Regions from separate parts of the Rhizobium etli CFN 42 genome, predicted to be linked through region 3. Evidence: predicted binding sites of a transcription regulator. Region 3 holds the regulator's gene; each other region holds the start of a gene.
What was found. Region 3 encodes PhoB, which activates phosphate uptake and scavenging genes when phosphate is short. Its sites were predicted from a motif close to TGTCATNNANCTGTCAT; they were not measured.

Region 1: the regulator PhoB is predicted to act here: its motif matches at 6,772-6,788, upstream of phnC (phosphonate ABC transporter ATP-binding protein).
Region 2: the regulator PhoB is predicted to act here: its motif matches at 7,081-7,097, upstream of RHE_RS20950 (alkaline phosphatase).

What each region holds. Positions count from the first base shown of each region.
Region 1 covers NC_007761.1:170,303-180,018, forward strand. The annotation lists gene phnN (phosphonate metabolism protein/1,5-bisphosphokinase (PRPP-forming) PhnN) at 1-399, opposite strand, end outside; gene RHE_RS00790 (alpha-D-ribose 1-methylphosphonate 5-triphosphate diphosphatase) at 396-1,535, opposite strand; gene RHE_RS00795 (DUF1045 domain-containing protein) at 1,548-2,243, opposite strand; gene phnE (phosphonate ABC transporter, permease protein PhnE) at 2,384-3,727, opposite strand; gene phnE (phosphonate ABC transporter, permease protein PhnE) at 3,735-4,694, opposite strand; gene phnD (phosphonate ABC transporter substrate-binding protein) at 4,867-5,772, opposite strand; gene phnC (phosphonate ABC transporter ATP-binding protein) at 5,860-6,705, opposite strand; gene RHE_RS00820 (DapH/DapD/GlmU-related protein) at 6,823-7,440, opposite strand; gene phnL (phosphonate C-P lyase system protein PhnL) at 7,437-8,144, opposite strand; gene phnK (phosphonate C-P lyase system protein PhnK) at 8,172-8,948, opposite strand; gene RHE_RS00835 (alpha-D-ribose 1-methylphosphonate 5-phosphate C-P-lyase PhnJ) at 8,945-9,716, opposite strand, start outside.
Region 2 covers NC_007761.1:4,336,872-4,346,587, forward strand. The annotation lists gene lpxE (lipid A 1-phosphatase LpxE) at 1-578, shown strand, start outside; gene RHE_RS20930 (MFS transporter) at 620-2,506, opposite strand; gene RHE_RS20935 (ABC transporter permease) at 2,748-4,019, opposite strand; gene RHE_RS20940 (ABC transporter ATP-binding protein) at 4,016-4,708, opposite strand; gene RHE_RS20945 (hypothetical protein) at 4,714-5,175, opposite strand; gene RHE_RS20950 (alkaline phosphatase) at 5,269-7,023, opposite strand; partial or broken gene RHE_RS34150 (hypothetical protein) at 7,129-7,323, shown strand; gene RHE_RS20960 (aspartate-semialdehyde dehydrogenase) at 7,435-8,469, shown strand; gene RHE_RS20965 (lytic murein transglycosylase) at 8,640-9,464, shown strand; gene RHE_RS20970 (GGDEF domain-containing protein) at 9,519-9,716, opposite strand, start outside.
Region 3 covers NC_007761.1:527,485-537,200, forward strand. The annotation lists gene RHE_RS02575 (substrate-binding domain-containing protein) at 1-367, shown strand, start outside; gene pstC (phosphate ABC transporter permease subunit PstC) at 534-2,015, shown strand; gene pstA (phosphate ABC transporter permease PstA) at 2,012-3,334, shown strand; gene pstB (phosphate ABC transporter ATP-binding protein PstB) at 3,349-4,164, shown strand; gene phoU (phosphate signaling complex protein PhoU) at 4,209-4,922, shown strand; gene phoB (phosphate regulon transcriptional regulator PhoB) at 5,083-5,766, shown strand; gene RHE_RS02605 (GcrA family cell cycle regulator) at 6,251-6,784, opposite strand; gene RHE_RS02610 (aspartate aminotransferase family protein) at 7,210-8,409, shown strand; gene argF (ornithine carbamoyltransferase) at 8,447-9,361, shown strand; gene RHE_RS02620 (Hsp33 family molecular chaperone) at 9,452-9,716, shown strand, end outside.

The DNA of each region.
Region 1 (9,716 bases), 360 kb from region 3:
GGCCGTGACATTGATGACCTTCAGCCGCGGGAAAGCGGCCTGGAAGCGGTGAAGCGCCGAGCGCGAGCCGTTGGCCACGACGACGTGGCCTCGCGACAGCGCCACCGAAACTTCGGCCGGAATGCCGTATCTCAGGCCATGCGCTTCCCACCAGACCGCGAAAGAGCCTGACTGCTCCATGGCGGCAAAGCCTTCGAGGGAGACGGAAAGATGATCCTCGCCGCCGGCATTACGGTGGCGGGTGATGACCCGGCGGGCGAAATGCACGTTGTCGCGGCCAGAAAAACGCCGCGCAGCGAGGTTCATCAGCGTGTCCTTGCCGGCGCCGCTCGGCCCGACGACCACGACCATGATGCCGCGCTCGGCTCCTGCTGCCGCGTGGGGTTCGTGCGGCGTCATGCGACACGGCGTCCCTGGCGCCAGACGGAGCGTGTCACCGGCACGCCGTGCGAGCGGTGGACACGGACGAGATCGGCCCGCAGCCCGGTCGCGATCCGGCCGCGATCGTCGAGGCTGACGGTGCGGGCAGGCGTCGACGTCACCATCGCGATCGCTTTCGCAAGGGTGATGCTCTCCACCTCGTCGGCAAGGATGAAGGGTGCATGCAGCAGGCTGAGCGGCACGTAGTCGGAGGACAGCACGTCGAGCACGCCCATTTCGGCGAGATCGCGGGCGGCGATATTACCGGAATGGGATTTGCCGCGCACGATGTTCGGCGCGCCCATCAGCACGCTCATGCCGTGCTCGTGCGATGCCCGGGCGGCATCGAAGCTGGTTGGAAACTCGGCAAGGCGCACGCCATTGTCGATCGCCTCGTCGACATGAGAGAGCGTGGCGTCGTCATGGCTTGCGACCGTGATGCCGCGCTCGGCGCACGCCTTGGCGATGGCGTTTCGATGGGGCGTCGAATTGCGTGCCGATTCCGCCTGGCGCTTGGCGACGAAACGGGCAAAGGCCTCGTCGCTCAGGCCCCGCTTCTTTTGGTAGTAGAAGATATATTGATCCATCGTCTGGAATTGCCGCTGGCCGGGCGCATGATCCATCAGCGAGACCAGCCGCACGTGCGGATCGTTTTCGAAATCGGCGAAATGTTCGAGCACGTTGTCGGCCGAAACCTCGCAGCGAAGATGGATGAGGTGCTCGGCGCGCAGCCGGCCTTCCTTCTCCGCCGATTGAATGGCGTCGGCCATCTCGCGCATCTCGCCATGTTCGAAACCGCCGTCCTCGTCCGCGCCCATGCGCAGGCAGTCGAACACCGTCGTGATGCCCGATGTGACGATCTGGGCGTCATGCGCCTGGACGGCAGCCGTCTTGTGCCAGCGGATGCCCGGGCGCGGCTGGTAATGGCCTTCGAGATGGTCGGTATGCAGTTCGACGAGGCCGGGAATGATGTAATCGCCCTCGAAATCTTCCCCGGCTACCGAATTGCCTTCGGAGATATCGGCGATCTTGCCGTCGCGGATGAGGATCGATCCTGAAAGGATGTCGTCCTCGAGAACGATGCGGGCGTTGGAAAAGACGGTCTCTTTGCTCATATCGTCGATCTTTCAGCTTTTGGCGCCGGAAAGCGGCAGCCAGGAATGAACTTTGAACGGGGCGCCGCGCGTCTCCTCGATGAAGACGGCGAGGCCGGAAATCGAAAGCGGCCGGCCGATGAAACCGGCAAAACGCTCCGCCAGGATCGTTTTCATCGTCTCGGTACGTGTCTCCGGCACCTGGCCGCTCAGTGTCATGTGGAAACCGAAATCCTCCATGACGTAAGGATAGCCCCAGCGCTGCAGATTGGCGCGCTGGCTGTCGCTGAGCCTCTCCGGATTGCGGCGCGCGACATCGACCTCGGAAAGCGTTGCGCGGAACGGCTCGAAGGACTTTACCACCTTCGCTGCGAAATCCTGAAGAGGTTGATGAAGAGAAGCCGGAACAAGGGCAAAAAAACGACCGAGCTGACCGAGCACGAGCTGGGGTATCTCGAAGGCCGGCGTCCGGGCGGCAAACTCCTCGGCGAAAGCCATGAGATCCCTTTCGGTGACGGAAGCGGCAAGCGAAAACGGCGCCTTGATCGTCGCGTGAAAGCCGTAGCGGCGTGGGTCGGCGGTCAGCTCGAACTGCTCTGCCGCACTCAGCGTCTCATGTTCGGATGCAGGATAGGTGTCGCCGGTGAAAGCATCGCGACCGAGCCAGAGCGAAGCCGCGCCGGTCAGAGGATCATCCTTCGGCGGCGAGAAATAGAGAGCGTAGCGCAAGGCTTTTATCCTGGGGATCGTCGAAACGGGGAGGGCAATGTGCAGTGATTTGGCGGCGAACCGCAAGCAGGCTCCCGGCTAAAAGATTTCCGTGACAGAATGATGATGCCGGCAGCGCCGCCATCGCCTTCATCGAGCGCTCAGTGCGTCTTCGCGCCCATCAACCGGTGGCGCAGCGCGTTCGAAGCGCCGTCGAACAGGAAGACGACGATCAGGATCAGAATGACCATATAGGCGACGTTTTCCCAGTTGGCGTTGGTGCGCATCGCCTCCCAGAGTTTGAGGCCGATACCGCCTGCGCCGACGGCGCCGATGATGGTGGCGCCGCGCACGTTCGATTCCCACTGGTAAAGCGTCTGGCTGACGATGACGGGAATGATCTGCGGCATGATGCCGTAACGATGGACGAGCACCGTTTGGGCGCCGGTCGATGTGATGCCTTCCCGCGGCTTGTTGTCGATGTTCTCGAGCCCCTCGGAATAAAGCTTGCCGAGCGTGCCGGTCTCGGTAAGGAAGATCGCGCCGCTGCCGGCAAGCGGCCCGGGGCCGAAGGCGCGGGTCAGGAACAGCGCCCAGATCAGCATGTCGACCGAGCGCAGGAAATCGAACAAGCGTTTGAGAATCTGGTTCAGGAGGCGGTGCGGCGTGATGTTGCGCGCTGCCAGGAACGCGAGCGGGAAGGCGGCGAGCGCGCCGAGCAGCGTTCCGAGAAAGGCCATGACGATCGTCTGGAAAAGCTTGGTCCAGACGTCGCCATGCTGCCATTCGCTGTTGTTCCAGATATCCTCTAAGGCCAGCGACAGGTTGGTCTGGTCGGGCTTGATGCGAGGGCCGGAGACAATGAGGCCGATGACTTCGCCGACCGGCTTGTCGAAGAAGGCGGATTGCGTGTCGAAGATGAAATTCGCCCAGCCGATAAAACGCTTGCGGACCTTCACGCGATCGAGGGAAATGCTGACGTCGCCGGCAAAGCCGAGATCCGCGAGCACATTGTCGTCATAGACGGTCATCCAGCTCGGCACCGGCCCGACCACTTTCGGCGCACCGCTCGAGAGTTCGATGGGGATGCTGACGCCATGGGCGGTCACGATCGTCTCGCTTTTCGAGACGGTGACGCTGCGGCTGGCGCCGCTGATCGAAACGGTAATGCTGCCGTCGGGGTTGTTGACCACCCAGTCCGGATGCGGATTATCGCCGAGCGGCGAGAAGCGGGGATAACGCACCTCGATCGAGCCGTCGTCCTGGATGCGGAAGTCCGGCTGAACATCGTAGCTCACCCATTGGCTGAGATAGATGCCGACGCGCTCCCAGTGGGCCTCGGCAAGAAGCTTTTGCAGGTCGAAGAACCAGACGGCGTAGAGGCCGTAGGCCAGCGTCGCAACGAGGATCATCAGCCCGCCGAAACGCTGGCGGAACGACCGGTGGAAATATTCCGGATAGCGCGCTTCGATCTCATGCATGCGGTTTGCGTCGATCACCGTCATGGCGGCCTCAATGTTGCAGAAGGAAAGCGTGCTCGCCGACGAGACGGCGGCGCAGCCATGCGGAGAACTGGTCGACGGCGATGATCGTCACGAAGAGCAGCAGAACGAGAGCCATCGTCTTGGCGCCGAAGCCGCGCGAGATCGAAAGCTTCAGCTCCTCGCCGATGCCGCCGCCGCCGACGGCGCCGATGATGGTCGAGGCGCGCACGTTGATCTCCAGGCGTAAGAGCGCATAGGAGGTGAAATTCGGCAGCACCTGCGGCAGGGCGGCGAAACGCACGCGCTCCCACCAGTTGGCGCCGACGGCCTTCATCCCCTCATGCGGCTTCATGTCGATATTTTCGGCGACTTCGTAGAAGAGTTTGCCGAGCGCGCCGATCGTGTGCAGGGTGATGGCGATGATGGCGGCGACCGGCCCGATCGACAGGATCGCCGAAAACAGGCCGGCGATCACGATTTCGGGGAAGGCGCGCAGGAACTCCATCAGCCGCTTGGTGAAGATGCGCAGCGGCCATGAACTCGTGAGGTTGCGCGCGGCAAAGAAGCTCAAGGGAACCGCAAAGATGAAAGCGACAATCGTCGAGATCAGCGCCACGTTGATCGTGACGATCATCAGCTCGAAATATTCCGGAATGTAGAAGGCGCTCGAGACGTAGACGCGTCCCTTGTCGAAATTGAATTCCTCGCCGCCTTTGTCGTTGACGCTCGTTATGTCGAAAAGCGCGCGCCAGACGTCGTTCCAATCCTTGGGGATGAGCCAGCTCAGGAAGTCGAAGAGATGTGGCAGGCGGTCGAAGAAATGACCGGCATTGCTCTCGTCGGCGAATCGGACGGAACTGACGAAAGCCACGATGAGGATAACCAGGCCAAGGATGGTGTAAAAGCGGCGCCTGGCGACCATCCGCTCCCAGGCGGTCCCGATCTCCTGCGTGCTCTGCCTGCGCGGCTGTGTATTGGCAATAGTCATGGATGCCCCGCCTGCTACATAATTCCATCCTTAAATCGAGTTCGATTTGAGGATGGAATTATGTAGCAATTCAAAGTTCGACAGCGTCCTTTACGCGTCTGAAAAGACGCGCGGCGCTGTAGTCACAAAAGAAGGGGCGGCCGTCGCCGGCCGCCCCGCATTGAAAAGGCGATCAGCCGCCGATGGCCGCTTTACGAACTTCGACGATAGCATTGTAGAAGTCGTGCTTGACGGGGGCATAGCCCTTGTAGTCGCCGCCTTCGACAGCCGAGAAGCACTTGTGATCCTTCTCCGGCAGGGCTGTGAAGAAGGCTGCGAGCTTCGTCTGCCACTCTTCGCCGAGGCCGTTGCGCACGACGAGCGGGCCGTTCGGGATCAGCGGCGAACGCCAGACTTCAACGAGCTTGTTCGGGTCCACGGCGCCCTTGTCGACTTCCTTGCGGAAGGTGCCGGAGGTGTAGCCGTCCTTGAAATCGCCGATGCCAGAGCTGTCGTCGACGGCAACGTCGACCTTGCCGTCATAGGCGGCAAGCAGGTTGTTTTCATGACCGCCGTTGAACTGGGTCGAGGCAAAGAACTTGTCGTTCGGCATGCCGGTGTCCTTCGGGATCTGCGTCAGCGGAACGAGGTAACCGGAGGTGGAGTCCGGATCGGCGTAGCCGAGCTTCTTGCCCTTGGCGTCCTTGATGGTCTTGATGCCGGAGGACTTCAGTGCGAGGCCGATCGAGTGATAACCCGTCGAACCATCTTTCTGCTGCGTCGTCAGGATCGGCGTAACGGCCTTCGGATCCTTGAGGTAGACGGAGGCGTAGCCGGAAGCGCCGAGTTCGGCGAAGTCGAGCGTGCCGCCGAGCAGGCCCTGGATAACGCCGTCATAATCGGCGGCCGGGAAGAGCGAGACCTTCTCGAAGCCGAATTCCTGTTTGAGGTGGTCGGCAAGGCAGGCATAATTGCGCAGGCGGTCGGTTTCGTTTTCGCCGCCGAGGATGCCGATGCGGAATTCCTTGAGGTCTGCGGCATTGGTGGCGCCGGCGAGCGCGAACAGCGCCGTTGCCGCAAAGAGTGCTTTCTTCAACATGCGTTCTCTCCTGTTGACCGGTGTCCCCGGCTTTCCGTTACCAAGAAGTGTGCCCTTGACGCGGGCGTTCGATCGCGGCCGTCCCGCTCAGAGGCCGGCCAGGGCCAGCGGTTGGATGCCAGCGGATTGATTGTCTGCCCGCTCGGGAGCGATATCGATTGATGTCGAGGTCATCGTTTCGTCGATGCCGGCGCCGTCCTTGTCCGTGCCGTAGATTTCCTTCACCGCTTCGGCGGTCAGATCCGAGGGCTTGCCGTCGAAGACGACGCGGCCGCCGGCCATGCCGACGATGCGCTCACAATAGTTGCGGGCGGTATCGAGCGTGTGGAGATTGGTAACGACCGTGATGCCCTCGCGCTCGTTGATGTCGCGCAGTGCATCCATGACGATCTTGGCGTTCAGCGGATCGAGCGAGGCGATCGGCTCGTCGGCGAGCACCATCTTCGGGTTTTGCATCAGCGCGCGGGCGATCGCCACGCGCTGCTGCTGGCCGCCGGAAAGGGTGCCGGCCGGCTGCAGCGCCGTCTGCTCGATGCCGAGGCGTTCGAGTGCCGCGATCGCATGCACGCGCTCCTCGCGGGTGAAGATGTTGAGGAGGCTCAGAAGCGTCGAACGGTGATTGAGGCGGCCGAGCATAACATTGGTCAGAACATCGAGGCGCGGCACCAGATTGAACTGCTGGAAGATCATCGCACAGTCGCGCTGCCAGTTGCGCAAGGCCCGGCCGCGAAGCCCGGAGACCTCGACGCCGGCGAAATGAATGGAGCCGGAGCTCGGCTCCTGCAGCCGGTTGATCATGCGCAGCAGCGTCGACTTGCCGGCGCCGGAGCGGCCGATGATGCCGACCATCTGACCCTGAGGAATCGTGAGCGTCACGGCGTCGACGGCGAGCTTCTTCCCGAAACGGCGGGTGACATCCTTCAGCTCGAACATCATGCTCTTCCCTTGCGCTCCAGGCCTTAGTCAGCATCGCATTAGTCCCGCTTCATGAACCTCACGTGTCATATTTGTGTAGTTCGTGTCACAATTCTCCGCGCCTGTATCGGAAGTCTAGCCGCCATATCTCGCCAGAAAATCTTCCGCGCTAAGGTTGCGAAAATCCTGCAAGGCTTGGCGCAGCCGGTCGTGCTCCCAGTCCCACCAGGCGAGCCGGTCCATGCGTTCGCCGACCGGTTTCGAAAACCGTTCGCGGATCAGTTTCGCCGGCACGCCGCCGACGATCGTGTATGGCGCGACGTCCTTCGATACCACCGCGCCGGCGCCGATGACGGCACCGTTGCCGACATTGACGCCCGGCAGGATGGTTGCGCCATGGCCAATCCAGACGTCGTGGCCAATCGTCACCCGGTTCGAGCGCCGCCAGGCGAAGAAGTCCGTCTCCATGTCGGCGTCCGGCCAATAGTCGGCGGCGCGATAAGTGAAATGATGCAGAGTGGCGCGCCAGGTCGGATGGTTGGTGGCGTTGATGCGCACGGCGGCAGCGATGTTGACGAACTTGCCGATCGTCGCGCACCAGACGGAGCCGTCCTGCATGATGTAGGAATAGTCCCCGAAAGTGGCTTCGCTGATGCGGCAGCGTTCGGAGACCTCGGTAAAGCGCCCGAAAGTGGAGCCGCTGACATCAGCCGTTTCGTGGATATAGGGCTCGATGCCCAACTGGCGGCTCATGCGGCGATCTTCCGAGGAGAGAATTGCTGGACGTCGAGGATGCGGTCGGCGACGGCCTCGCGCACTTCCTCGTCGTGGAAGATGCCGAGAAGGGCGACGCCCGCCTTTTTCTTCTCCGCGATCATGCCGACGACGACGGCGCGGTTTTTCGCATCGAGCGAGGCTGTGGGTTCATCGAGAAGCAAAATCGTATGCTCGGTGATGAAGCCGCGGGCGATGTTGACGCGCTGCTGCTCGCCGCCGGAGAAAGTGGCGGGCGGAAGCTGCCACAGCGCCTCCGGCAGGTTGAGCTCGGCGAGCAGCGCGCCTGCCTTTTCGCGTGCAACGACGATTTCTTCGCCGCGCGCCACGAGCGGTTCGGCCACCACGTCGATCGCCGCCACGCGCGGTACGGTGCGCAGGAACTGGCTGACATAGCCGAGTGTATCGCGGCGAACTTTGAGCACGGTGCGCGGATCGGCGGCGGCGAGATCGACGATCCGTCCATCGTGGCGGATGAGGATCTGGCCCGTATCGACGGCGTAATTGCCGTAGATCATCTTGAGCAGCGAGCTCTTGCCGATGCCAGAGGGGCCGCCGAGCACGACGCATTCGCCTGACGCGACCGAGAAGGCGACATCGGAGACGACGGGCAGCCGGATGCCGTCGCGCAGGTGCATGGTGAAGCTCTTCGACACTTCAGAAACGACGAGGGGCGTTGGCATTGTTTCTTCCTATTTTCTAGCGACGGCTCAGACCTGCAGGATCGAGGAGACGAGCAGCTGCGTGTAAGGCTCCCTGGGATCGTCGAGCACGCGGTCGGTGAGACCCTGTTCGATGACGGAGCCATCCTTCATCACCATCATGCGGTGCGAGAGCAGGCGAGCGACGGCGAGATCATGGGTGACGATGATGGCCGAAAGGCCGAGATCGTTGACGAGGCCGCGCACCAGATCGAGCAGGCGTGCCTGCACCGAAACGTCGAGGCCGCCTGTGGGCTCGTCCATGAAGACGAGCCGCGGGCCGGTGACGAGGTTGCGGGCGATCTGCAGGCGCTGTCGCATGCCGCCGGAAAAGGCGCGCGGCTGGTCGTCGATGCGGTCGGCATCAATCTCGACGCGTTCGAGCCAGTCGATCGCTGAGGCGCGGATCTTGCCGTAGTGCCGGTCGCCGATCGCCATCAGCCGTTCGCCGACATTGGCGCCGGCAGAGACAGTCATCCGCAGGCCGTCGGCCGGGTTCTGGTGGACGAAACCCCAGTCGGTGCGCATCAGGAAACGGCGTTCGGCCTCGTTCAATTGGTAGAGGTCGCGGTAGCTGCCATCGCGCATGTGGTATTCGACGCTGCCGGTGGTCGGCATCAGCCGGGTGGAGATGCAGTTGAGCAGCGTCGTCTTGCCCGAGCCGGATTCGCCGACGATGGCGAGAACCTCACCGGGCCAGAGCTCAAAGGAGACGTTCCGGCAGCCGATGCGATTGCCGTAGAATTTCGACAGATCCTTGACCTTGAGAAGGGGTGTGTCGGTCATTCTGCAGCCTCCCGGGCCAGCATCTCGCCGGCATGCCCCTGCGCCCGGCGATCTTCGCAATGGTCGGTGTCGGAGCAGACGAACATGCGCCCGCCCTTGTCGTCGAGGATGACCTCGTCGAGGTAGACATCCTCGGCGCCGCAGAGCGCGCAGGGTTTGTCGAAGCGCTGGATCTCGAAGGGATGGTCTTCGAAATCCAGGCTGACGACATCCGTATAAGGCGGCACGGCATAGATACGCTTTTCGCGGCCGGCGCCGAAAAGCTGCAGCGCTTCCGACCTGTGCATCTTCGGATTATCGAATTTCGGCGTCGGCGAGGGATCCATGACATAGCGGCCGTGCACCTTGACCGGATAGGCATAGGTCGTGGCGATGCGGCCGTTGCGGGCAATATCTTCGTAGAGCTTCACATGCATGAGGCCGTATTCCTCGAGCGCATGCATCTTGCGCGTCTCCGTCTCGCGCGGTTCGAGGAAGCGCAGGGGTTCCGGTATCGGCACCTGATAAACGAGCACCTGGCCGGCGCCGAGCTTTTCCTCAGGGATGCGGTGGCGTGTCTGGATGATCGTCGCCTCGCTGGTGCGCGTCGTTACCGCGACATTGGCGACCTTCTGGAAAAAAGCGCGGATCGAGACGGCGTTGGTCGTATCGTCGGCACCCTGGTCGATGACCTTCAGCACGTCATCAGGCCCGATGATCGAGGCCGTCACCTGCACGCCGCCGGTGCCCCAGCCGTAGGGCATCGGCATTTCGCGCGAGGCGAAGGGC
Region 2 (9,716 bases), 570 kb from region 3:
GCGAGCTGCTGACCGGCTTCGGCGATTCCGCCTGGCTAATCTGCATCAGCATTCTGCTCTTCTTTCAGGGCAAGGCGGGTTACAAGCTTTTGAAGACGGCGCGCTCCAAGGCGCAGGCGCTTTATGTCAGCTGGATCGGCGCCTATCTCTTCACGACAGTCGTCTTCTCCGGACTTCTCGCCAATCTCCTGAAACGGGCGATTGGAAGGGCGCGTCCCGATCACTTCCACGATTACGGCATGTTTTCTTTCACGCCCTTTTCGGGCCATGCCGCTTTTGAAAGTTTTCCCTCCGGCCATTCCACAACCGTCGGCGCCTTCTTCGCCGCCTTTGCGCTTCTGTTTCCGCGCTACCGTGTTGCCTTTATCGCCTGCGCCATCTGGCTCGGCATGACACGTGTCATGGTCGGCGCCCATTATCCGAGCGACGTCATCGCCGGTCTTGCCTTCGGCGGCTGGTTTTCGCTGCTAACGGCGATCGTCTATGCCCGTTGTGGCCTGCTCTTCAAACTGGCGCCGGATGGCTGGCCACTCGCAAAACGCCTTTTCCCCGACATCGAAAAGCCCGGCGCCTTGTGAGCGCCGGGCCTTTTTCGAGTTTCTCAAGCTCGATCGCGTAATCAATCCAGGGCGTGGATATCCCTGTTCTTCGTCTCCGGCAGGAAGATCACGCCGATGACAAGGGTGATCGCCGCAAAGACGATCGGGTACCAGAGACCGTAATAGATATCGCCTGCGGCAGCGCTCATCGCGAAGGCCGTCGCCGGCAGCAGACCGCCGAACCAGCCGTTGCCGATGTGATAGGGCAGCGACATGCCGGTATAGCGGATACGGGTCGGGAAGAGCTCGACCAGAAGGGCTGCAATCGGGCCGTAGACCATCGTCACATAGAGGACGAGGACGAAGAGAATCGCAACCGTGCCAACCCAGTTGACGCGGGCGGGGTCGGCGACCATGGCGAAGGTGCCGCCATTGGCGATGTTGTAGACCGCCATGTCGGTGACGCCATTGGCTTCGTCCGCCGTCAGCAGCTTGCCTTCGACCAGCTTGGCTGCCGGCATGATTTCCTTCTCGCCGGTGCGTACGGCCTCGGCATTGAGCGCAAGTTCCGGATTGGCGGCGATAAAGGCATCGAGCTTGGCATCCGGCACCTTGGCGACGCCGCGCTTCAGCGGGTAGCCGGCATCGTGAAGAGCAATGTTGACGCCCTTTTCGAAAGCGGCGGTCATGCCCTTCGCCTTGTCGCCGGCGGCAGCGGCGTCGAAGCTCGGGACCGTCGCGTTACCGACCTTCACCGTCGCCGGCTGTCCGGCGGGGCCGGGCACGACGTCATAAGGCACCGAGTTCTTTGTCAGGAACGCCGTCGCCACGTCGCAGGAGCTGGTGAACTTCGCCGTGCCCGTCGGGTTGAACTGGAACTTGCAGTCCGCCGGATCGGCCGTAACTGTTGCACGGATCGAGGCCTGCGCTTCGGCAAGTGCCGGGTTTGCCGTCCAGGTCATCGCCTTGAACAGCGGATTATAGGTCACCGCCGCGATGAGAAGGCCCGCCATGATGATCGGCTTGCGGCCGATCTTGTCGGAAAGGCCGCCGAAGATGACGAAGAATGGCGTGCCGAGGAAGAGCGCAATAGCGACCATGACATTGGCCGAGAATAGGTCGACCTTCAGCACGTTCTGCAGGAAGAACAGCGCATAGAACTGGCCGCCATACCAGACGACCGCCTGGCCCATGGTGGCACCGAGAAGCGCGATGAGTGCGATCTTGGCGTTCTTCCACTGCCCGAAAGCTTCGGTCAGCGGCGCCTTGGAGCCCTTGCCTTCCGCCTTCATGCGCTGGAACGCCGGCGATTCGTTCATCTTCAGGCGAATCCAGACGGAAATACCGAGCAGGACGACCGAGACCAGGAACGGGATGCGCCAGCCCCAGGCGGCGAATTGAGCCGGAGCCATTAGCGACTGAACGAGAATGATGACGATCAGCGACAGGAACAGGCCGAGCGTTGCCGTCGTCTGAATCCATGAGGTGAAATAGCCGCGCCGGCCGTTCGGCGCATGTTCGGCGACATAGGTTGCCGCACCACCATATTCACCGCCGAGCGCCAATCCCTGCAGCAGGCGCAGGCCGATCAGGATGATCGGGGCTGCGATGCCGATGCTGGCGGCTCCCGGCAGGATACCGACGAGAAAAGTCGACATGCCCATGATCAGGATCGTCACCAGGAAGGTGTATTTGCGGCCGACGAGATCACCGAGACGGCCGAACACCAGCGCACCGAAGGGGCGCACCAGGAAGCCGGCGGCAAAGGCGAGCAGCGTGAAGATGTTGCGCGTCGCCTCGGGATATTGGGTGAAGTAGGTCGCGCCGATATAGGTGGCGAGCGAACCGTAGAGATAGAAATCATACCATTCGAAAACGGTACCGAGCGAAGAGGCGAAGATGACCTTCTTCTCCTCGCCCGTCATCGGACCGGCCTTCGTGCCGTCGATGCTTGCGACATTTGCCATTGTCTGTCCTCCACAGAGTGATGAGCAACGCGCGCGGCCTACTCTCCTCAAAGCATACCCCCGCGACACGCCTGACGAGAGTGTGCCAGAAAAGACAGTCCGCAAAGAGAGATGCTTTGGGATTATGACTTTAGTCTAACGAGCGCGCGTTCCATCACTCGCATCGGAGCGCGGCTCAGCCCTCCTGCCGGGTGATGACATCTGGCGGCGGGACGGTTTCAGCCGGTTGCGAAGGGGCCTGCTACGCCCTCAGCGCCTGCGCCGGCGATTGCCGGTAGGCAAGCACCGCCGGCAATGCGGCGAGAATGCCGGCAAAGGCAAGCAACACTCCCATAAGCCCGGCATCTTCCCGGGCGAAGCCAACCGGCATGGCGATGCCGCTGGTCTGGGAGAGCAAGCCGGACAAGGTCAGCGCCGCGGCGAAACCGAGTGCAAACCCAAGCGCTATGCCGACTGCCACCAGGAAGAAGAATTCAAGGAAGACGATGCCGAAGATCGCGCCGCGCGGGGCGCCGAAGGCTCTGAGCGCACCGATCTGGCGACGGCGCTGGCCGATATGGATGACTGTGACCAGCACCAGCGACGCCGCGACGAGAGCTTGTGCGCCGGAAGCGACCGCAACAAGGATTTGCTTGGCATCGCCAAGCGTGGCGTAAAGACTGGTTAGCACCTCGCCGGGGAAGACGGCGATGGTGTTGCCGTTGCGATAGTCCTGGCGGAGCTTATAGGCGTCGGCGATCGTTTTCGGCTTGACGAGGATCGCCGGAAGGCCTGGAGCATCTGCGGCCCAGGTCTCGTTCAGCGTCGCATCCGGATCGAGCGCGCCGTGTTGACCATGCTCGTCATGCTCGGCGCCGGCATGATCATGATCGCCTTCGGTCTCCTCGGCGCCATCCGCATGCTCCTCTGCTTCCAGCCCGTGAATGTGCCAGACCGCCTGAATGGGAACGAGAATCGCCCGATCCCAGGCACTATCCGTCGGCCGCAAGCGGCCGACGACATTGTAGGCGAGTTCGGTATGGGTTTCGCCCCCTTCTTCCGCCGAACCATGCATCGGCTTGATTTCATCGCCGAGCGAAAGCCTGACCGCGGAGCCGATCACTGCCTCCCCCTCATGCGTGAAAGCCTTGCCTTCAGCAAAGTCGCCGGACAGCTTGTTCGACATTTTTGTCGTCGTGCCGACCATCGGGTAGCCGGAGAAGGAATCGCCGAAGCCGATCGGCGCCGCCCAGTCGACCCGGGGATCGGTGGCAAGTCTTGCCAGCACCTCGCCCGGCATCAGCGGCAGGGGCGAGGGCTGCAGGAAGACGGAGGAGAGCACGAGCTGCGTCTCGCTGCCGCCGGCGCCGATGACGAGGTCGAACTTATCGGCGGCGCGCGCGCTGCCGAGGCGAAGCGCCCGCTCCTGCAGGACCACGGAGACGCCGAGCGCGGTCGCAAACGCCACAAGGAGCACGACAACCAGCGATCCCGCCCACAGGCGGCGAAGATCGGCGCAAATGAAGCGGATCATGCGGCCTCCCCCGCAGCGGTAATGGCATCCTTGCTGATTCGACCGGAGCTGAGCGTGATGCGCCGGTCGAGACGGCCGGCGAGCCGCTGATCGTGGGAAACGATGATCAGCGTGCTGCCTTCGGCATTGGCAAGATCGAGGATGAGATCGCCGACGGCCTCGCCGCTTTCGGCGTCGAGGCTTGCAGTCGGCTCGTCGGCGATGATGACGCCGGGTTTGCGCAGCAGCGCGCGGGCGATCGCCACCCGCTGCATCTCGCCGCGCGACATGGTCTCGATCTTCTGGCCGGGACGGCAAAGTTCGACCGTGTTCAAAAGCGCATGCGCCCGCTCAATGGCGGCGGCCGTGGCGGCGCCGGCAAGCCGGGCGGGCAGAAGCACGTTTTCAAGTGCTGACAGACCTGGGAAAAGATGAAACTCCTGCATGACAAGGCCGATATTGGCGGCGCGGAACCGGTCGCGCCGGCTTTCGGAAAAGCCGGCAATATCCTCACCGTTCCAGCGGATCTGGCCCTGCCGCGTCCGCTCCAGACCGGTGACGACATTGACGAAGGTGCTCTTGCCGGAGCCTGATGCTCCCATGATGGCGACCCTGCTGCCGGCCTCGATCGACAGGCGGCCGATCGCCAGCGCCGGCGAGGCGAGCCCCGGGAAGGTGACATCAAGGTTTTCGATATCGAGCGCGAGCATCGGGTTCACACGGCGAAATATTCGGCCTGGCGGATGCGCAGCAGGCTGACGAAACCGGTTTCCGGATCCGTCCAGGAACCATATTCCAGCGTGCCGCGCACTTCGATCGTCTGGCGCGGCTGCACGAAGGTCTGCTTCTCCCCGAGATAGACGACGACGATATTGTCAGGCCAGTCCGCATCGGAAGAGCAGAAGGGGCAGAGCGACATCGGCACTTCGGTGAGCACGAAGAACTGCGCCTCGGCCTTCAGCGGCGGCGCCATGAAGCCCTTCATGCTGATTTCCTGGCCGGCGAGGCGCTTGACCTTATCGGAGAACTCAAGACCGAGCACGCCGAACTTGCCATAGAGCTCGTCGAAGGAGAGCAAAGCGCCGGCGGCACGAACGGCGTGAGCGGTGAAGGGGAGCGCAACGGCAGCGCCGATCAGCCGGCGGCGGCTGAGATACAGCGAAGAGAATATGTCCATGGCGACCTCCAGGAAACAAATCCCGGCCGGTGAACGGCCGGGACCATGATCGACGAAAGACGCAAGGCCGGCAAGCGGCCTTGCGTCTAGAGATCAGTTCGTTTGCTTGGCGCCGAGGGCGAAGGTGTCGGCGAGCACGCGATAGACGTCGCTCTGTTCCATATAACCATGGAAGCCTTCGGCACCCGGACCGGCCGACTGCAGGACGACGTCATCGACGGCATGAACGCCGCTCTCGCTGCTCTTCGGCAGATTGCCCTGGACGAAGACGGCGCCGGGAACATCCTTATACTGTTCGTTGGCGACATATTCCTTCTTCTCGTTCTGGACAGCCGGAACGAAAGGACCGTCGAGCTTCGGACGGAACGTCTCATAATGATCCGGGCCGTTGTTGGCACTGAGGAATAGGCGGCGGCTGACGTCGACCTTGTCGGGATAACCGTCGCCATTTTCATCCTTGTAGTTCGGAAAGCCGGCTTCGGCATAGGTGCCGACCTTTTCGCGCATCTCCGTGCCGGGCTTCTCGTCGTCGACGGTGCCGATGATCGAAACGCCATGGGTGTGGTCGCCGGTGACGACGATCAGCGTATCCGGATGCGCCTTCTGGAATTCGCGGGCGAGGCCGATCGCCTTGTCGAATTCGATGGTGTCGATGACGGCGCGATCCCAATCGAGCGGATGTGACATCTTGTCGATTGAGGAACCTTCAACCATCAGGAAGAAGCCGTCAGGATTCTTCGAGAGGCGATCGAGCGCAACCTTGGTCATCTCGACGAGACCCGGCTGGTTCGGGAACTTCTCGACGGTGCCCTTCTTCAGGAATTCGCGATCAAGCGTGACGTCCATGTTGCCGGTGTGGAAGAGACCGAGGAGATTTCCGTCAGCCGATGCATTGGCTGCAAGCTCGTTCTTGTCGGTCGCGAGCTTGTAGCCGGCATCCTGGAACAGCTTGATGTAATCCTGGTTGTCCTTGCGCTTGGAACCGGCGACTTCCTTGCCGAGGAAATAGGCCGAGCCGCCGCCGAGAATGACTTCCGGCTTCACCTCGAGCAGCATGCCGACTATGTCGGCCTTTTCGTTGCGGCTGCGGGTATGGGAAACGACCGCAGCCGGCGTCGCATCCTCGATTTCGGACGTCGCGACAATGCCGATCGACTTCTTCGTCGTGCGGCGAACGGCCTCGCCAAAGGTTTCGACGCGCGGGTCGTCGAGTGCGGCCGGTGTCCGGTCCGCATAGACGCCGAGCGCGTTAACGGCCGTCTTGTGCCCCGTCATGAAGGCCGACATGGTGTTGGCCGAGTCCGTGGCAACGGCATTCGTCGCTGACGCGCCGATGAAAGCCATATGATCGAGATCGTCCATGTTCAGGCGGCCGTTCGCTTTGCCCTCGGTCATGCCTTTGGACATGATGCGGGCGGCGGTGCGATGCGCGACGGAAAGGCCGTCGCCGAGCAGGAAGATAATGTTCTTGGCCTTCGGCTGAGCGGCTGTTTCGTAAACGTCCCAGGTGACCGACTTCGTCTCATCGCCTGCGGAGACCTCGATCTTGTAGGCGCCGGGTGCGGAGATCTTCAGGCCGCGGAGCAGAAGAGCGGAACCGAGGGCCTTGTCTTCCTTGCCTTTTTCCAGCTCGATGAACTGTGCTTCGCCCCCAAGGACAGTCTTGTAATCCTGACCGTTGACCGTGACCTTCACATCTTCCGGCTTGACCTGCTTGTTGAGCTCGACCTTGAAATCGAATGGGGAGCCGGCAAGGATCGTCGCGCGATCAAGCGGATAGACTGTCGTCGCCTGAGCGGCGCCCGCGAGGATGGTAGTGGCCGCAAAGGCGGCGAGAAGCATACGCATGGAAACCCCCCGTTTTCGTTGCAGACATTAACAACCGGGTTGGGATATCTCCCGGGCATGACAGCGGCATGACAAAACACCCGGGCTTGCGGCTGCCCCTTTTGACCTGCTGTCTGCTCACGCAAAAACCTTGACTCCTGTGGAAAACCTTCTAAGAGCAACAGCGGAAAAGGAATCTCCATGGTTCGCGACGAACACGCCATTGCCGCATGCGATGACCGGGCACGGGTTGCCGGGGTGGATATTGCCGTTCCGGTTTCTTCCAAAACCAAGGCCAAAACAACGACGAAAACCGTCTGACGTCTCTGGCCTGCCGCTCTCTCCCCGGCTCGGCTGGGGACAGGAAGACGCGAACCGTCGCGCCTTTCCCCTCACCGGACAAGAGGAGAGAAGAGAAAGAGAGCTTGAGAAATGGGTTTTAAAGTAGCAGTTGCGGGAGCGACCGGAAATGTCGGCCGGGAGATGCTCAACATCCTCTCCGAACGCGGCTTCCCCGCCGATGAGGTCGTGGCGCTCGCCTCGGCACGTTCGCAGGGCACCGAAGTGTCCTACGGCGACCGGACGCTGAAGGTTTCCAATCTGGAGAATTACGATTTCTCCGATACCGATATCTGCCTGATGTCGGCCGGCGGCGAGGTCTCCAAGAAGTTCTCGCCCAAGATCGGCCAGCAGGGCTGCGTCGTCATCGACAATTCCTCGGCCTGGCGCTATGACGCCGACGTGCCGCTGATCGTGCCGGAAGTGAACCCGGATGCCGTCACACAGTTCACCAAGCGCAACATCATTGCCAATCCGAACTGCTCGACCGCGCAGCTGGTGGTGGCGCTGAAGCCGCTGCACGACTTCGCCAAGATCAAGCGCGTCGTCGTCTCCACCTATCAGTCGGTCTCCGGCGCCGGCAAGGACGGCATGGATGAGCTGTTCAACCAGACGCGCGCGGTCTTCGTCGCCGATCCGATCGAGAACAAGAAGTTCACCAAGCGCATCGCCTTCAACGTCATCCCGCACATCGATAGCTTCATGGAAGACGGCTACACCAAGGAAGAATGGAAGGTGCTGGCCGAGACGAAGAAGATGCTCGACCCGAAGATCAAGGTTACCTGCACGGCGGTGCGTGTGCCCGTCTTCATCGGTCATTCGGAATCGGTCAACATCGAATTCGAGAACGAGATCACCGCCGACCAGGCCCGCGCTATCCTGCGCGATGCCCCGGGCTGCCTCGTCATCGACAAGCGCGAGAACGGCGGTTACATCACGCCTTATGAATCCGCCGGCGAAGATGCGACCTATATCTCGCGCATCCGCGAGGACGCGACGGTCGAAAACGGCCTCAATATGTGGGTTGTTTCCGATAACCTCCGCAAGGGCGCGGCGCTGAACGCCATCCAGATCGCCGAGCTGCTCGTCAATCGCGGCCTGGTCAAGCCGCGCAAGCAGGCAGCCTGATACCATTTGTAAACCGTAAGATGTTAAAGCCCTGCTCGTGGAGCGGGGCTTTTTCCGGGGCAAATACGACTGTATAAGCGCTCGCTAAACGATGATCGTGACAAAATCGCGAGTGGCTGGCATTCTCTTGCCCGCTTAAAAACTATGCAGATCGAGAGCGGGGTTTCTCAATGCGCATGACAAAGTTGTTTCTGGCGGCCGCTGCGGCAATGGGCGTCCTCCAAGCGGTACCGGCGTTCGCGCAAGGACCGCAATGTGGCAATACCAGCGCCGGCTTCGACGCTTGGGTCGCCGATTTCAAGCAGACGGCAGCGGCCAATGGAGTCAGCCAGTCGGTGCTCAGCCGCGCCTTCGCCAACGTCAACTACAACAAGCCGACAATCGCCGCCGACCGCGGCCAGAAAAGCTTCAAGCTCTCCTTCGACGCCTTCATGCAGAAGCGCGGCGGTGCCGCCGTCATTTCCCGCGGCCGGTCGATGAAAGCAGCCAACCAGGCCCTTTTTGCCTCGATCGAACGCCGCTTCGGCGTTCCCGCGGGTCCGCTGATCGCAATCTGGGGTATGGAAACCGGTTTCGGCAGCTATATGGGCAACCAGCATACGCTCTCGGCTGTGTCGACCCTTGCCTATGACTGCCGTCGTTCGGACTATTTCACCGATCAGCTCTATGCTGCGCTCCAGCTGGTCTCCGAGGGTTATCTGAGCCCGCAGGCCAAGGGTGCCGCCCATGGTGAAATCGGCCAGACGCAGTTTTTGCCGCGCAACGTCGTGCGCTTCGGCGCCGACGGCGATGGCGACGGCCGGGTCGACATGGTCGGCTCCCGCGCCGATGCGCTGGCCTCGACCGCAAATTTCCTCAAGGGCCACGGCTGGCGTGCCGGCGCCGGCTATCAGCCGGGAGAGCCAAATTTCACTGCGATCCAGGGGTGGAACGCCGCCAGCGTCTATCAGCAGGCGATCGCCTATATCGGCCAGCAGATCGACGGCGGCAGATAAGCCTTCATTGACAACGATACCGAGCTGGAAACGCCGCTGCGAATGCGGCGTTTTTCATATGCGGGAATCAAAACCGCCGCCCGATACCGTCTTGCGTCGCTCCTCCTGCGGCGGAGCCGGCACCACCGGCCCCGACACGACGCAATTGCGGCCGGAAGCCTTGGCGGCGTAGAGCGCCAGATCGGCGCGTTTGACCAGATCCTCGAAGTTCCGGTTGGCGGCGTCGTTTGCCCGGCCGGCGCATCCGAAGCT
Region 3 (9,716 bases):
CGACATCGACGGCGACTATCCGGAAACCCTCGCACGCATCGCCGCCAACAAGACCGGCGTCGGCGTATTCGGCCTTTCCTTCTATGAAAACAACGCCGACAAGCTCAAGGTCGCCAGCGTGAACGGCATCGTCCCGTCCACCGAAACGATCGCCAACGGCACTTATCCGGTTTCCCGCCCGCTGTTCTTCTACGTCAAGAAGGCACATCTCGGCGCCGTTCCGGGCCTCAAGGAATATGTCAACTTCTTCGTATCCGACCAGATGATCGGCCCCGACGGCCCGCTGGCTGAGTACGGCCTCGTTGCCGCTCCGGATGCCGAGCGTGACGCGATCCGCAAGGACGTCGAAGCCGGTAAGTCCATGTAATGACTTTGCCGGCGCGGTGCTTCAAGGCCCGCGCCGGCATCGCTTATGTCCCTGCGTCCCGGTCTTTCCGCTGCAGGGTTGAAATCCTTCTCCATGATTGGAAGCCGAAGGTAGGCTGATGAAGCCGCCGCGCTTTTTGGGGGCCACGGGCCTGGGGACGTAACGAATGAGCACATCCGTCATACTTCTGTGCCTTGTGGTGATCGGCGCCGTCGCCTATCTGGTCGCGCGCGGCCGTGCCGCAGCCCTTGCCGGAGGCAGGTCCTCCGCACTGCATTCCCGGCCGGCCTATTACGGCGCCTATGCGGCGATCTGGGCCGTTCTTCCGGCCCTCATCGTTCTCTGCGTCTGGCTCTCGGTCAGCCCCGGTATCATTCAGTCCTCGGTGCGCGGCACTTTCCCCGCCGACGTTAAGGCCGAGGCCGCAGTCGAGCAGGATCTGAGCTATTCGATGGTGGCGACGGTCGCGCGCGGCCTGACGATGCTGACTTCCGACGAAGCCGCCGCTGTCGCAAACGATCCGGCCGCCCTGCAGGCCAAGCTCAGTGAGAAGGGCGTGCCGCTCGCCGGCCAGCCGCAGCCTTACATGGTCGAGGCCGCCAAGAAGCTCAACGCCATGAGCCTGACGAGCCGCCTGGCCATGACCGCGGTTGTTTTCGTTCTGGCTGTCGCCGGCGCCTTCTACGCGCTGCGCGCCATCGCGCCCCGCTTCCGCGCCCGCAACCGCGTCGAGCGCGTCATGCTCTGGGGGCTGCTGCTCGCCTCCTCGATCGCCATCCTGACGACGGTCGGCATCGTTCTGTCGATGCTGTCGGAAGCCACGCGCTTCTTTGCCGTCGTTCCAGCCGGCGATTTCTTCTTCGGCACCGTCTGGGATCCGCGCTTTGCCGGCGCCGGCGGCTCGTCCTTCGGCCAGTTCGGCCTGATCCCGCTCTTGCTCGGCACGCTCTATATCGGTCTGGTCGCCATGCTGGTCGCCGTGCCGGTCGGGCTGTTCGCCGCCATCTACATGGCTGAATACGCCTCGCCCAAGGTGCGCGGGATTTCCAAGCCGCTTCTCGAAGTGCTGGCCGGCATTCCGACGATCGTCTACGGCTTCTTCGCCCTCGTCACCGTCGGTCCGTTCCTGCGCGATTTCTCCGCTCAGATCAGCGGCCTGCTCTCCGGCAGCTACACCAACTTCATCCAGGCGCAGAGCGTTCTGACCGCCGGCATCGTCATGGGCATCATGCTGATCCCCTACGTGTCCTCGCTGTCGGACGATATCATCACCGCCGTACCGCGGGCCCTGCGTGACGGTTCGCTCGGTCTCGGCGCCACCCGCTCCGAAACCATCAAGAAGGTGGTGCTGCCGGCCGCCCTTCCCGGCATCGTCGGCGCGCTGCTGATGACCGCCTCGCGCGCCATCGGCGAAACCATGATCGTCGTGCTGGCCGCCGGTGTCGCCGCCCGCATCCAGATCAACCCCTTCGAGCCGATGACGACGGTGACCGTCAAGATCGTCAACCAGCTGACGGGCGACCTTGAATTCACCTCGCCGCAGACGCTGGTTGCCTTTGCCCTCGGCATCACCCTGTTCTGCATCACGCTTTGCCTCAATATCTACGCGCTCTACATCGTGCGCAAATACCGGGAGCAGTACGAATGACGGATATTGTTTCTCCCACGGCAGGTGTCACCGTTTCCAAGGCGCCAGCCCGTCGCGATATCGGCATCAAGCGCCGCTACGCCGCCGAGCGCCGGTTTCAGGCCTATGGCATCGCCGCCATCACCTTCGGTCTCGTCTTCCTGTTCATCCTGCTGTGGACGGTGATCGGCAAAGGTTACACCGCCTTCCAGCAGACCGCGATCACCCTGCCGATCGAATTCACCGAGAAGACGATCGACCCGAACAACAAGCGCGCGAGCGACCCTTCGGTGCTGGTCGCCGCCAACTATCCGGTTCTGCTGCGCGACGCGATCGTCAAGCAGCTGAACATCAATGCGTCGAGCAAGCCTGATGTGCGCGACGCGACCGCCATGCTCTCCAAGAGTGCGCCGATCCAGCTGCGCGACATGGTCGTCGCCGATCCCTCGCTGATCGGCAAGACGGTCAATGTCTCCGTTCTCGCCGACGCCAATATCGACAGCGCCAACAAGGGCCAGATCGATCTTTCCGTCGATGAGAAGAACCGCAAGGTCAACGACAAGCAGGTTAACTGGATGAACCAGCTTAAGGCGAGCGGGGCTCTGACCAAAGAGTTCAACACCGGCCTCTTCGTCAACGGCAATTCCAGCCGTCCGGAGGCTGCAGGTCTTGGCGTTGCCCTCATCGGATCGCTCTACCTGATGCTGATCGTGCTGGCGCTGTCCCTGCCGATCGGGGTTGCCGCCTCGATCTATCTCGAGGAGTTCGCACCGAAGAACAAGCTGACGGACCTGATCGAGGTCAACATCAACAACCTCGCCGCGGTCCCGTCGATCGTCTACGGTCTGCTCGGCCTTTCCGTCTTCATCAACTTCATCGGCCTGCCGCGCTCGGCCTCGCTGGTCGGCGGCCTAGTGCTGACGCTGATGACGCTGCCGACGATCATCATCGCCACGCGTGCGGCGCTGCGCGCCGTGCCGCCGTCGATCCGGGCCGCAGCGCTCGGCCTCGGCGCCTCGAAAATGCAGATGGTGTTCCACCATGTCCTGCCGCTTGCCATGCCCGGCATCCTCACCGGCACGATCATCGGCCTGGCGCATGCGCTCGGCGAAACCGCGCCGCTGCTCTTGATCGGCATGGTCGCCTTCGTCGCCAACGCGCCGGCGACACCGCTCGAGCCCTCGACGGCCCTGCCGGTGCAGGTCTATATGTGGGCGAACGAGGCCGAACGGGCCTTCGTGGAGCGTACTTCGGGTGCCATCATCGTTCTGCTCCTGTTCCTGATCGTCATGAACATGGGCGCCATTCTCTTGCGTCGTCGCTTCGAGCGCCGCTGGTAAACGGAGTAGATATCATGAACATGTTGACGGAAGCTGCAGTTGAAAAGGCGCTGGATCAGAAGATGAGCAACGTCCCGTATAAAATGATCGGACAGGATGTCTCGGTTTACTACGGCGAGAAGCGCGCGCTTTTCGATGTGAACCTGAACATCCGTGAAAACACCGTAACCGCGCTGATCGGCCCTTCCGGCTGCGGCAAGTCGACCTTCCTGCGAAGCCTCAACCGCATGAACGACACGATCGAGGGCTGCCGCGTCGCCGGTAAGATCACCCTCGACGGCGACGATATCTATGATCCGGATATCGACGTCGTCGAGCTGCGCGCCCGCGTCGGCATGGTATTCCAGAAGCCGAATCCGTTCCCGAAGTCGATCTATGAAAACGTCTCCTACGGCCCGCGCATCCATGGACTGGCGAAGTCGAAGGCCGATCTCGACCAGATCGTCGAGAGCAGCCTGCAGCGCGCCGGCCTGTGGAACGAGGTCAAGGACCGCGTGCACGAATCCGGCACCGGCCTTTCCGGCGGCCAGCAGCAGCGCCTGTGCATTGCCCGTGCCGTCGCCGTCAGCCCTGAGGTCATCCTGATGGACGAGCCCTGCTCGGCGCTCGACCCGATCGCCACGGCCAAGGTCGAGGAACTGATCCACGAACTGCGCGAGAACTACACGATCGTCATCGTCACCCACTCAATGCAGCAGGCCGCGCGCGTGTCGCAGCGCACCGCCATGTTCCACCTCGGCAACCTCGTCGAGGAAAACGACACCGACAAGATGTTCACCAATCCGGACGATCCGCGCACCCAGGACTACATCATGGGTCGCTTCGGCTGATTGCGGTCATCCGAAGCCTTCCCGTTATTCGAGGACAAAGCCCCATGGCATCGACACATATTTATTCTGCCTATGATGATGATCTGAAGTTCCTCTCCAGGCGCATTTCCGAAATGGGCGGCCTGGCCGAGCAGATGGTCGCCGAATCCGTACGGGCGCTGGTCAACGGCGATACGGCGCTGGCGCAGAAGGTCATCTCCGACGATGTGATCCTCGATCACACCGAACGCGAGATCGGCGACAAGGCGATCGTCACCATCGCCCGCCGCCAGCCGATGGCCGCGGATCTGCGCGAAATCATGGGTTCGATCCGCATCGCCGCCGACCTCGAACGCGTGGGCGACCTCGGCAAGAACACCGCCAAGCGCGTCATCGCCGTGCAGAGCACCGGCGTTCCGCGCAAGCTCGCCCGCGGTCTCGAGCACTTGTCCGAGCTGGCGCTCGTCCAGCTCAAGGAAGTGCTCGATGTCTATACGACACGCGCCGCCGACAAGGCGACCGCCATCCGCGAACGCGATAACGAGATCGACGCGATGTACACCTCGCTGTTCCGCGAGCTCTTGACCTACATGATGGAAGATCCGCGCAACATCACGAGCTGCACGCATCTGCTCTTCTGCGCCAAGAACATCGAGCGCATCGGCGACCATGCCACCAACATCGCCGAGACGATCTACTACATGGCGACGGGCGCCCAGCCGGAAGGCGATCGTCCGAAGGATGACAGCGCCAACACCGTCGGCGCCGCGACGGAATAATCGTTCCGAGCGAGCCGCCCGGGCCCGCCGCCCGGACCAGTCACTTGCGTGCGCGCCAGTTAGGGGCGCGCAAAGAGGTCGCAGCCAATTTCTGAATTTGCGCAGGACGCCTGATTAAATCGTCCCGATTTAAGGCTTGTGCGCGAGGAGACGGAGACGCATGATCCCGAGAGTCGCAGTTGTTGAAGACGAGGAGGCGCTCAGCGTGCTCCTTCGCTATAATCTCGAAGCGGAAGGCTTCGAGGTCGATACCATCCTGCGCGGCGACGAGGCCGAAATCAGGCTTCAGGAGCGCACGCCCGACCTTCTCATCCTCGACTGGATGCTGCCCGGCGTCTCCGGCATCGAACTCTGCCGGCGCCTGCGCATGCGGCCGGAAACCGAGCGGCTGCCGATCATCATGCTGACGGCGCGCGGCGAGGAGAGCGAGCGTGTCCGTGGCCTGTCCACTGGCGCCGACGATTATGTCGTCAAGCCGTTTTCGACTCCCGAGCTCGTCGCCCGCGTCAAGGCGATGCTGCGCCGTGCCCGTCCCGAGGTGCTGTCCTCGGTGCTGAAATGCGGCGATATCGAGCTCGACCGCGAAACCCATCGCGTCCATCGCAAGAGCCGCGAAGTCCGCCTCGGCCCGACCGAATTCCGCCTGCTGGAGTTCCTGATGTCGTCGCCGGGCCGGGTCTTTTCCCGCTCGCAGCTTCTCGACGGCGTCTGGGGCCACGACATCTATGTCGACGAACGCACGGTCGACGTCCATGTCGGCCGCCTGCGCAAGGCGCTGAACTTCTCCAATATGCAGGACGTCATCCGCACCGTCCGCGGCGCCGGCTATTCGATGGAAGCCTAAGCTGAGGGTGTGTGTGGTCGGCATTCCCACCGGTGCAGCCTTCCCCACTCCCTTCAACCCGCCGGCGCAGCTTATGTGTATTCGGCACAACCTCTTCTCCGTCATCCCAGGGCTTGACCCTGGGATCCATGCGGCTGGCACGGCGGAAAGAGTGATGGCATCCCACTGCAGGCGAACAAATTGAAGCGGCGTGCTTGGTTGTGGATCCCAGGGTCAAGCCCTGGGATGACGGAGTTTGGGGAAGGCGGCCGGCAAGAGGCGAGAGGTCTGAAGCAGTCGAGCTGGAGCGGTTCAGCTCTCCATGGAAGCAAGAGCCGTCTTACGCAATTCCTGAATGAAAATCGCTTCAGGCTTCTCCTGGATTGCTCTGAGACCGTGTGGTTCGTGATCTTTGCCGTATCAGCACCTACAGCCACAGCTCCACCATTCCATAAAAAAACGGGCCACGAGGCCCGTTTCGCATTTCCAGCAATGGTTTGCCCGCTCAGCTGACCCGCGCTGCCGCCCGGCGGCGTTCGTTGATCGGCTGGTAGGCAAGCTTCTGGTGGTAGCTGCAATAGGGCGAATTGTCAGGGGATTCGCAGCCGCAGAAGTGGAAATCGTCCTTCAGCGGATCGCCGACCGGCCATTTGCAGGTGCGTTCGGTCAGTTCCGTCAGGCCGAGGCGGCGGGAAATCGGCACGACCACGTTGCCCTTCGGCACGTATTCCATTTCCTCGACCGTTTCGATCTCGATCTCTTCCTTCAGCAGGGTTGCGCCCTGCTGGCGGGTCACGGTGCGGGTGGCGATCCGGGAGGCGTAGTTCGGCGCGCGCGGCGCGGATGTCTGACGCTTCGGCGTGCGCGCCGCTGTGGCTGTGCCGCCGGCCTTGGCGCGGCCGGGAAGGTTGAGCCTGTGCACCTTGCCGATAACGGCGTTTCGGCTGACCCCGCCAAGCTGCGCAGCAATCTGGCTGGCGCTCAGTCCTTCGGCCCAAAGCTTCTTGAGTTTCTCGACCCGCTCGTCTGTCCAGTTCATGCCCTGTCTCCACCTTTTGCGTTGGTGATGGCAGAATCCCTCACCGTTGTCCCGGAAGCCTCCGAAACAAGAAACGCTTGATCAATTTTGGTGACTAGTTCCGCCGCATGCAGTCTAGTAATTGAACTTTAACCTAGTGTGAGGCTGACTCCGTGACAAGAGTCGCGGGAATCCGGATGAATCGAATTTCAAGTTTTCCCCAACTTGCTGCCTCTGCGTGTCATTTCTGCAATAATGCCTGTTGAAGGCCGAAAGTGCCGCTGTACAAGCTTGCTGCATACGCTAAGGCCGCAGTTTTGTTGACATTGCAGCGCGAAAAGGAAATAGTACCGCTTGCCGCCGAAAGGCGGCATTTTTGATTTTTCGGGCCTGGTTTTCTTAGCCGGAGTCCGGCGATTGACAACGCTGATCGGGAGACCCGCGCCATGGCCGAAGCCGCGCCGCTTTATGACACCTATTCTCGTGCCCCGCTGCGGTTCGAGCGAGGCGAGGGCGTATGGCTGATCACCGAGAGCGGCGAGCGTTATCTCGATTTCGGCGCCGGTGTCGCCGTCACCTCCGTCGGCCATGGCAATCCGCATGTGGTCGCCGCCTTGAAGGAGCAGGCCGACAAGGTCTGGCACCTCTCCAACATCTATGAAATCCCCGGCCAGGAGCGCCTGGCCAAACGCCTGACGGACGCCACCTTCGCTGACAAGGTGTTCTTCACCAATTCCGGTGCCGAGGCGCTCGAATGCGCCATCAAGACGGCTCGCCGCTATCAGTTTTCCAAAGGCCATCCCGAGCGTTTCCACATCATCACCTTCGAAGGGGCCTTCCATGGGCGCACGCTTGCGACGATCGCCGCCGGCGGCCAGGAGAAATATCTCGAAGGCTTCGGCCCCAAGGCGCCGGGTTTTGATCAGGTGCCGTTCGGCGATATCGAAGCGGTCCGCGCCGCGATCACCGATGCGACGGCAGCAATCCTAATCGAGCCGGTGCAGGGCGAGGGCGGCGTGCGTCCCGCCACGACTGAGTTCATGAAGGCGCTCCGCCGGATTTGCGACGAGAACGGCCTGCTTCTGATCCTTGACGAGGTCCAGACCGGCGTCGGCCGCACCGGCAAGCTCTTCGCTCATGAATGGTCCGGCATCACGCCTGATATCATGGCCGTTGCCAAGGGCATTGGCGGCGGTTTCCCGCTTGGCGCCTGCCTTGCCACGGCCGAGGCTGCCTCCGGCATGAAGGCCGGCACGCATGGTTCGACCTATGGCGGCAATCCGCTGGCCATGGCCGTCGGCAGTGCCGTGCTCGACGTCATCCTCGCCGAGGGTTTCCTGGAGCATGTGCGCGACGTCGCGCTCGTCTTCCGCCAGGGGCTGGCCTCGCTGAAGGACCGTTATCCCGATGTGATCGAGGATATCCGAGGCGAGGGGCTTCTGCTCGGCGTCAAGGCTGCGGTTCCCTCGGCCGAATTGCTGCAGGCGATCCGCGCCGCGCATCTGCTCGGCGTGCCGGCCGGCGACAACGTCATCCGCCTTCTTCCGCCGCTGGTGGTCACCGCCGAGGAAGCCCGCGAGGGGCTCGCGCGCCTCGAGCGCGCCGCCGAGAGCATCCGCGCCGCCAAGATCAAGAAGACGGCTTGAAGGGATCGCCGCCTTCGGGCGCACGACAGGTAAGAACATGGCTCCTAAACATTTCCTCGATCTTTCGGCCGTTACATCGGCCGACCTCAGAACCATCATGAACGACGCGCTTTCTCGCAAGCAGGCCTTCAAGGCTGGCAAGGGCGACAAGCCGCTCGCCGGCAAGATGCTGGCGATGATCTTCGAGAAGCCGTCGACGCGCACCCGCGTCTCCTTCGACGTCGGCATGCGCCAGCTCGGCGGCGAAACGCTGTTCCTGTCGGGTACCGAAATGCAGCTCGGCCGCGCCGAGACGATCGGCGACACCGCCAAGGTTCTGTCGCGCTATGTCGATGCGATCATGATCCGCACCACCGAGCATTCGCGCCTGCTGGAGCTTGCCGAACATGCGACCGTGCCTGTGATCAACGCCCTGACGGACGATACCCATCCGTGCCAGATCATGGCCGATATCATGACCTTCGAGGAGCATCGCGGCCCGATCAAAGGCAAGACCATCGCCTGGACCGGCGACGGCAACAATGTGCTGCATTCGCTGGTCGAAGGTGCCGCGCGCTTCGGCTACCGCATGAACATGGCCGTACCCCTTGGTTCGGAGCCCAAGGATCACTATCTGAACTGGGCCCGCAACGAGGGCGCCGAAATCATGCTATGCCATGATGCCGACCGTGCGGTCGAAGGCGTCGATTGCGTGGTGACCGATACCTGGGTCTCCATGAATCAGGAACATCGGGCCCGGGGTCATAACGTCTTCCAGCCTTATCAGGTCAATGCGGCCTTGATGGCCAAGGCCGGCAGCGATGCATTGTTCATGCATTGCCTGCCCGCGCATCGCGGTGAGGAAGTGACGGACGAGGTGATCGACGGCCCGCAATCCGTCGTCTTCGATGAAGCGGAAAACCGTCTTCATGCGCAGAAGTCGATTCTTGCTTGGTGCCTGGGCGCGATCTGAACCATCAATCGGATGTCGCGCGTGATAAGCGCGCGACCGCGCGAGCGAAGGGTACGCTGACCCTTTGCTTGAAAACTAGGAGTGAAAGCCATGGCAGAAGCTGCAGCCGCCCTCGGCCAGTTCGATTTCGCCGGCGATGATCATGTCGTCCCCTTTCAGGTGGAGGGTCTGGATGTGCGCGGCCGCGCCGTCCAGCTCGGCCCGATGCTCGATGCGATCCTCGAGCGCCATCATTATCCCGCGCCCGTCGCCCGGCTGCTTGCCGAAGTCGTCGTGCTGACGGTGCTGCTCGGCACCTCGCTGAAGTTTGACGGCAAGTTCACCGTGCAGACCAAGGGCGACGGCCCGGTCGATC